One region of the Mesorhizobium sp. M1273 genome, then DNA from elsewhere that is predicted to be linked to it. Evidence: riboswitches for the same ligand, from Rfam matches in the RefSeq annotation. Region 1 holds a riboswitch; the other holds the start of a gene.
The links. A riboswitch is a leader RNA that binds a small molecule or an ion and turns the genes downstream of it on or off. The one in region 1 is predicted to bind thiamine pyrophosphate.
Positions count from the first base shown of each region.

Region 1 (4,320 bases):
GCAACAGCACCAATTTTCAGGTCCTGTTACCGTTTTTCAGGAAATCCGCCTTCCTGAAACGGCGACCCCGGCCGGGTACAGCGCCCTGATCGGAGCCTACAGGCTCGCCGCGCCCTTGCCCCGTAGGTTGTTCGCCACTGGCGAGCATCATCGCATTACCGAACGGGATGGCTGGCGGATCATGACCCCCCGCCATGCCCCAAATCCTACCCTCGAAGGCCACCTGACCTTTGCGCTCAAGTACGAGGGACTGGACCTTGCCGTCCTCAAGCGGCTGTTCCAAGTGACCGGTCCCGCGCCGATCGAGGCGCTGGTCCGTGAAAGCCCGACCGGCAGTTATGCCCGCCGCATCTGGTTTTTATATGAATGGCTGAGGGACGCGCGTATCGATCTGCCGGACGCGGAGGCCGGACGATACATTCCGGTTGTCGATCCCGAGCTGCAGTGGCCCGGACCCGACAAGACCGCTTCGCGCTATCGCGTAAGGGACAATCTCCCCGGCACGCGTGAGTTCTGCCCTCTGGTGTTCCGCACCAAGATTCTCGAAAAATTCATCGGCCTTGAACTACCGCGGCGCGCGGAGGCAATCGTAGCGGACGTGCCGCGCGACCTCCTTGCTCGGACCGCCGCCTTTCTTTTGCTCAAAGACTCGCGATCAAGCTACGCGATCGAGGGCGAGCACCCGCCGCAAGATCGCATCCAGCGCTGGGGCCGCGCCATCGGCGAAGCCGGCCGCTGGCCGATCGATCGCGATGAGCTGCTGCGTCTGCAAAGAATTGTACTTGGTGACGCTCGTTTCGTAAGACTTGGCTTCCGAAAAGAAGGAGGTTTCGTCGGTGAGCATGATCGAGACAACGGTACGCCCTTGCCCGATCACATCAGCGCTCGGCCCGAGGACCTGCCGCGGCTAATCGATGGAATGGCGGCGTTCGATCAGGGCCCCGCGCAAAAGCTTGATGCAGTCGTAGCCGCCGCAATCCTCGCCTTCGGCTTTGTCTATATTCACCCGTTCGAGGACGGAAACGGCCGCATTCACCGCTACCTAATCCACCACGTCCTTGCCATGCGCGGCTTCAATCCGCCGGGAGTGGTCTTTCCCGTCTCGGCCGCGATCCTGGACCAGATCAACGAGTACAGGGGCGTGCTCGAGAGCTATTCGCAGCGCCTTCTGCCGTTGGTGGAATGGGAACCGACGCCGCAATTCAACGTCCGGGTGCTGAATGACACCGGTGATTTCTACCGGTTCTTCGATGCAACCCCGCACGCCGAATTCCTCTATGCTTGCGTTCAGCGGACGATCGAACGGGACCTTCCCGAGGAAACCGCATTTCTGCAGCGCTACGATCAGTTCCGGCAGCAGGTGGACGCCTTTATCGACATGCCCGAGCGGTTGACCGATCTGCTCTTCCGTTTTCTTCACCAGAATGATGGCCATCTATCGAACCGCGCGCGCGAGAAGGAATTCGCCGCGCTGACCAGTGACGAGGCAGGAAGAATCGAGGCGATCTACGCGCAAACCTTTGGTGCCCATTGAAGGTGTGATCATCAGGATCGATTTTAGTCCGACGGTTTGCGATTCCCTTGTCCCTGCCTTCATCTCCGATGCTTGACTTGTCGCCGAGACATGCACGATTTTTTCCGCACGGTCTGACCGGCCGCCGATCAGCCGCGGCCAGAACGCGCTTGACAAACCGGAGCGGTCCCGTCCAACCTCACGCATTCACCAGGGGAGTCCCGGCAAGGGGCTGAGATACTGCTGGCATTCGCGGCGCAGTGACCCGTTGAACCTGATCCAGTTCATACTGGCGTAGGGACGGTGCAAGCGCTTTGCGGGAGTTTACGCCCGAGGTCCTGTTTCGGCAGGTCGACAGAAGCGTCTTTTCATCCTTCCGGCACAGAACTGGGTCTCCAATGCAACGAGCAAAGGAGCCTCAAGATGAATGCCCTCACCCCCGCCGTCTCGACGGGACCGCTGCCTGCCTCACGCAAAATCCACAAATCCGGTACCATCCACCCGCAGCTCAGGGTGCCGATGCGCGAAATCTCCGTCCATCCGACGGCAGGCGAGCCGCCGGTGACCGCTTACGATCCGTCCGGCCCCTATACCGACCCGACTGTCGAAACCAGCATCGAAAACGGCCTTGCACGGCTTCGCCATGAATGGGTCACCGCGCGCGGCGATGTCGAAGCCTATGACGGCCGCCACGTCCGGCCAGAAGACAATGGGTTTGCGGCAGGCGAGCGCCTAACACCGGAATTTCCAGTCCGCAACCGGCCACTCCGGGCCCAGACCGGCAAGGCGGTGACACAGCTTGCCTATGCGCGCGCTGGCATCATCACGCCCGAAATGGAGTTCGTCGCCATCCGCGAGAACCTTGGTCGCGAGATCCTGCACGGCAAGCTTGAGCGCGACGGCGAGGCCTTCGGCGCGGCGATCCCCGACTTCGTCACGCCTGAATTCGTCCGCCACGAGGTGGCGCGCGGACGCGCGATCATTCCCGCCAACATCAATCATCCCGAGAGCGAACCGATGATCATCGGCCGCAATTTCCTGGTCAAGATCAACGCCAATATCGGTAACTCCGCCGTCACATCGTCGATGGCTGAAGAGGTCGAAAAGATGGTGTGGGCGATCCGCTGGGGCGCCGACACGGTGATGGATCTGTCGACCGGCCGCAACATCCACAACATCCGCGAATGGATCGTGCGCAACTCGCCGGTGCCGATCGGCACGGTGCCGCTCTACCAGGCGCTCGAAAAGGTTGGTGGCATCGCCGAGGACCTGACCTGGGAGGTCTACCGCGACACGTTGATCGAGCAGGCCGAGCAAGGCGTTGACTATTTCACCATCCACGCCGGCGTGCGGCTGCATTACATCCCGCTGACCGTTGACCGGGTCACGGGTATCGTCTCGCGCGGTGGCTCGATCATGGCAAAATGGTGCCTGCACCATCACCGGGAAAGCTTCCTCTACGAGCACTTTGCGGAGATCTGCGACATCTGCCGCGCTTATGACGTCTCCTTCTCGCTCGGCGACGGCCTTCGTCCCGGCTCGATCGCCGATGCCAACGACGCGGCGCAATTCGCCGAGCTGGAAACGCTCGGCGAGCTGACGCAGATCGCCTGGGCGAAAGATTGCCAGGTGATGATCGAGGGGCCCGGCCACGTGCCGATGCACAAGATCAAGGCGAACATGGACAAGCAGCTCGCCGTCTGTGGCGAGGCGCCGTTCTATACGCTTGGACCGCTGACGACCGACATCGCGCCGGGCTACGACCACATCACTTCCGGCATCGGCGCGGCGATGATCGGCTGGTTCGGAACGGCCATGCTCTGCTACGTCACGCCCAAGGAGCATCTCGGCCTTCCCGACCGCGATGACGTCAAGACCGGCGTGATCACCTACAAGATCGCAGCGCACGCGGCCGACCTGGCGAAGGGCCACCCGGCGGCGAAAGTCAGGGATGACGCCCTTTCCCGCGCGCGCTTCGAGTTCCGCTGGGAGGACCAGTTCAACCTGTCGCTCGACCCCGAAACCGCACGGTCCTTCCACGACCAGACCTTGCCCAAGGAGGCGCACAAGCTGGCGCATTTCTGCTCGATGTGCGGACCGAAATTCTGCTCGATGCGTATCTCTCACGACATCCGCGCCGAGGCACAGAAAGAGGGCATGGCGGCGATGGCGGCGAAATACCGCGAGGGCGGCGATCTCTACGTGCCAGCGGACGAGACCGTCGCACCGCTCACGCCTCAGCCAGGTAAGCCGTCATGAAGGTGCTGATAAAGGGGGCCGGCGTCGCCGGCCTCACCGCCGCCTTCGAACTCGCCGCCCGCGGCGCGACGGTCACGGTCGCCGAGATCCGGCATGGCCTTGGAGGCAATGCGTCGTGGTTCGCCGGCGGCATGCTGGCGCCATGGTGCGAGCGTGAAAGCGCCGAGCAGCCGGTGCTGGACCTTGGACGTGACGCTGCCGACTGGTGGGATGCGGTGCTGCCGGGTCAGGTGACACGGGGCGGAACACTTGTCGTGGCCGCCCCGCGTGATGCCGGCGAGCTCGACCGCCTCGCCAGCCGCACGTCGGGCCATCGGCGTGTCGACGAAGACGAAATTGCGCTCCTGGAGCCCGACTTAGCCGGCCGCTTTCGCCGCGGATTGCTCTTTCCCGATGAGGGCCATCTCGATCCGCGCCAGGCGATGGCAGCACTTCATGACAAGCTCGCAGCCATGGGTGTCAAATTCCACTTCGGCACCGACGCCCGGCATGTTTCCGGTTTCGATCGTCAGATCGATTGCACGGGAATGGCAGCCGCCGATGACAGG
Region 1 covers NZ_JAMYLV010000001.1:34,468-38,787, forward strand. The annotation lists gene NKH30_RS00100 (Fic family protein) at 1-1,534, shown strand, start outside; TPP riboswitch at 1,716-1,832, shown strand; gene thiC (phosphomethylpyrimidine synthase ThiC) at 1,937-3,772, shown strand; gene thiO (glycine oxidase ThiO) at 3,769-4,320, shown strand, end outside.

Region 2 (4,320 bases), on a different contig from region 1:
CACGGTGCGGTCGAGGAAATCGCGATCGTGGCTGACCAGGATCACCGTGCCGGCAAAGCCGGCGACCAATTCCTGCAGCAGCTCCAGCGTCTCCATGTCGAGGTCGTTGGTCGGCTCGTCGAGCACAAGCAGGTTTGCCGGCCGCGCCAAAACGCGGGCGAGGATCAGCCGCGCCCGCTCGCCGCCCGAAAGCTCGCGCACCGGCGTGCGCGCCTGTTCCGGCTTGAACAGGAAGTCTTTCATGTAAGAGACGACGTGGCGCTGCTCGCCATTGATGACGAGGTTCTCGCCGCGCCCGTCGGTGAGATACTGCGCCAATGTCTCCTGCGGGTCGACGGCTTCGCGCTTCTGGTCGAGCGTGGCGATCTCCAGATTTGTGCCGAGCCGCACCGTGCCCGCGTCCGGCTTCAATTCGCCGGTCAGCATCTTCAACAGCGTCGTCTTGCCGGCGCCGTTCGGCCCGACCAGACCGACGCGATCGCCGCGCTGGATTCGGGTCGAGAATCCCTTGACCACGGTCAGATCGCCAAAGGTCTTCTCGATGTTCTTGGCTTCGATCACCAGCTTGCCGGATTCGGCGGCGTCGCTGGCTGTCATCGTCGCCGCACCCTCGGCGCCGCGATGACCACGAAAGCGCTGGCGCATGGTCTGCAACTCACCGAGCCGGCGCATGTTGCGCTTGCGCCGCGCTGTCACGCCATAGCGCAGCCAGTGCTCCTCGCGCACGATCTGGCGACCGAGCTTGTGCTGCTCGCGCTCTTCCTCCTCCAGCACCGTGTCGCGCCATTCCTCGAAATAGCCAAAGCCCTTGTCGAGACGGCGGGTCTGGCCGCGGTCGAGCCAGATTGTGGCGCGTGACACGCGCTCGAGAAAACGGCGGTCATGCGAGATGACGACCAGTGCCGAGGAGGTGCGGGCAAGCTCCTCCTCCAGCCATTCGATGACCGAAAGGTCAAGATGATTGGTCGGCTCATCGAGGAGGAGAATGTCGGGCTCCGGCGCCATGACGCGGGCGAGGGCGGCGCGCCGCGCCTCGCCGCCGGAAAGGTCGTTCGGCCGTTCCTCGCCGGTCAGGCCGAGATGCTCCATCAGATAGGTGGCGCGGTAGGGATCGTCGGCGGGCCCGAGCCCCGCCTCGACATAGGCGCGGACGGTCGCAAAACCGTCCATGTCGGGCATTTGCGGCAAGTAGCGCACGGTCGCCGACGGCTGGCGGAAGACTTCGCCATCCTGCGGTTCGATCAGCCCGGCGGCGATCTTGAGGAGCGTCGATTTACCAGAGCCGTTGCGGCCGACCAGGGCGATCTTGTCGCCAGCCGAGGCCGTCAGGGCGGCACCGTCGAGCAACGGCGTGCCGCCAAAGGTCAGCTTTATCCCGTCGAGATTGAGAAGCGGCGGCGCCATATCAGCTTTCTGGGCTCAGCTTTCCGGAAGAGGGTAGGGATGCGCGAGCAGCAGCGCCCGGCCGCCGGCCAGCGCGATTTCCAGCCGGCCCCTGACCTCGTTGGAAATGGTCAGCGACGAGCCGAACGCAACCTCGACATGGTCGAGCGGCCATTTGGCGCCGGTGACTGTCAGGCCGGCGAGATCCGAAAAGCCGAGCACCGAAAACAGCGTGCCGTCGGCATAGTCGAAGCCAGTCTTTCCAGGCAGCAAAGGAATGCCTTCCTGTGCGCCGCTGGTCAAAAGCACTTCCGTTCCGCCTTCCGCCAGCCGGACGCTCAGCGCCAGATGCAGGAAGATGTGGTCGGTACGTTTGCCGCCGAAGGCGCCTGCGAGCACAAGGCTTGTCGCACCGCGTTCGAGCGCGGCGGCGATAGCGAGTTCACCGTCGGTCTTGTCTTTTTCGGCAGGAAATACCTGCCGTGGCACGGCGGCCAGATCCTCCGGCAACTCGGCAGGCACGGAATCGAAATCGCCGACCCAGAGTTCCGGCCTCAGGCCCAGCATGCGGGCATGACCGATGCCGGCGTCGGCGGCGATGACGCGCGAGCCTTCGACCTGGCGGTCGAGCAGCGGCGTGCGGATGAGATCGCCGCCAAGCAGGATGGTGAATGTGCTCATATCTCGTGGCCCTTACCAGCCCTGCCCCGGAAACGGAAGATGAAACGGCAGACGAAACGGAAGGCTGGGCTTTGGATGTCCGGCAAACTTCCGCTTGCGCAGCACTTCGGCCGGGCCTATGTGTCGCAACGCTCTAACGGGGTGCCGGACGCGATCTTCGCGGACCGGCTGAGAGGCAAGACTGCCAACCCGCTGAACCTGATCCGGTTTGTACCGGCGGAGGGATTAGACGTTTCGGACAGCCCGACGCCTCAATTCCTTTCAACGCGAACGAAGGAGGCGCCGATGCGCAGTTTTTTCCACTCTCTTGTCTCAATTGTCCTGCTTGCGGCATCCGCGCTCGCCCTGCCGGGGCAGGCATCGGCACAGGATAGACTGACGGTCTATACCTATGAAAGCTTCACCGCCGATTGGGGTCCGGGACCGGCAGTGAAGAAGGCCTTCGAGGCCGAATGCAGTTGCGTCGTCGAATTCGTCTCGGTCGCCGACGGCGTGGCGCTGCTCAACCGTGTGAAGCTGGAAGGCGCCGCGACCAAGGCCGATATCGTACTTGGCCTCGATACCAACTTAACCGCCGACGCCAAGGCAACCGGCCTGTTTTCGCCGCACGGCGCCGTCTCGGGCGTCAATGTGCCGGGCGGCTGGAGCGACGATATTTTCGTGCCGTTCGACTATGGCTATTTCGCCGTCGTCTACGATACCGAAAAACTGAAGAGCCCGCCGAAGAGCCTCAGGGAATTGGTCGAGGGCGATGCCGGAGAGAAGATCGTCATCCAGGATCCGCGCACCTCGACGCCGGGCCTTGGCCTGCTGCTGTGGGTCAAATCGGTCTATGGCGACAAGGCGCCGGAAGCCTGGGCCAAACTCAAGGCGAAGGTGCTGACGGTAACGCCGGGCTGGAGCGAGGCCTACGGCCTGTTCACCAAGGGCGAGGCGCCGATGGTGCTGTCCTACACCACCTCGCCGGCCTACCACATGGTCGCCGAAAACACCGAGCGCTACCAGGCGGCGTCCTTCGAGGAGGGCGAATATCTGCAGATCGAGGTTGCGGGGATCACCACCAAGGGCGCGAAGAACCCGCTGGCGGAAAAGTTCATTGCCTTCATGACCGGACCGAAATTCCAGGATGTCATTCCCGAAACCAATTGGATGTTCCCGGCCGGCAAAACCGACAAGCCGCTCAACCCGGCGTTCGACAAGCTGGTCAAGCCGACCAAGACCCTGCTGTTCAGCCCGGAAGACGTCGCGGCCAACCGCAAGGCCTGGGTCGATGAGTGGCTTGCGGCGATGAGCAGGTAGGGCTCAAGCCTCGTCGGATGTTTGCGCCAAGCCACCCCCCTCTGGCCTGCCGGCCATCTCCCCCTCAAGGGCACGGCTATCGCAGATGGAACGCCGAGGCTTTCGCTCTACGACGTACCCCCACCCCTAACCCCTCCCCACAAGGGGGAGGGAGACTTCCGTTGGCACTGACCTCGGCAAATTGTCTGCCTTTCGGCGCCAAAAGGGGAAGTAAGGGCATGCGGCAGCGTTCCCTCCCCCTTGTGGGGAGGGTTAGGGTGGGGGTCCAACTTCGTAAGAATCCAAATGCGATAGCCCTGCCCTCAAGGGGGAGATCGGCAGCTTTGTCGCCTCTCCTCGTCCTGCCACTTGTGAGATTGGCGAAGGCGGCTGAGTGCGCAATCTCCCCCCTTGAGGGGGAGATGGCCGGCAGGCCAGAGAGGGGTGGGCTCGGCCATTGTCAGGTATTTCCTTCGATCAACACCTGTCGTAGTGTCGGGTAGCACGACATGCGTACGCGTCATCCGGCCGATCCCCGCGTCACTGCCGGCATCGTCGCGCTCGCCGCCGTCGCGCTGCTGATCGGCGGGGCATTCGCCGGGCTCGTCGTCGAAGCCACACGCGACCTGTCCGGCGCCGCCGCCGCTTTCGATTCCTATCTCTTGCGCGTCGTCCGTTTCACGCTCTGGCAGGCTCTGCTGTCGACCCTGCTCTCCGTTGCACCGGCGCTGTTCATCGCGCGCGCCCTGTCGCGGCATCCACGTTTTTTCGGGCGAGGCTTCATCCTCCAGCTTTTCGCCGTGCCACTGGCGCTGCCGGCCATTGTTGCCGCACTCGGTGTCTTGGCGCTCTATGGCCGCGCCGGCTATTTTGCCGGCACGCTCGGCGCGCTAGGCGGCCAGAGCTGGCCCGGCATCTATGGCCTGTCGGGCATACTCGTTGCGCATGTCTTCTTCAACCTGCCGCTGGCGACGCGGC
Region 2 covers NZ_JAMYLV010000005.1:99,106-103,425, forward strand. The annotation lists gene NKH30_RS07865 (ABC-F family ATP-binding cassette domain-containing protein) at 1-1,404, opposite strand, end outside; gene NKH30_RS07870 (thiamine diphosphokinase) at 1,420-2,064, opposite strand; TPP riboswitch at 2,192-2,306, shown strand; gene thiB (thiamine ABC transporter substrate binding subunit) at 2,350-3,363, shown strand; gene thiP (thiamine/thiamine pyrophosphate ABC transporter permease) at 3,852-4,320, shown strand, end outside.
Region 2: another riboswitch for thiamine pyrophosphate. It lies ahead of thiB (thiamine ABC transporter substrate binding subunit); the one in region 1 lies ahead of thiC (phosphomethylpyrimidine synthase ThiC).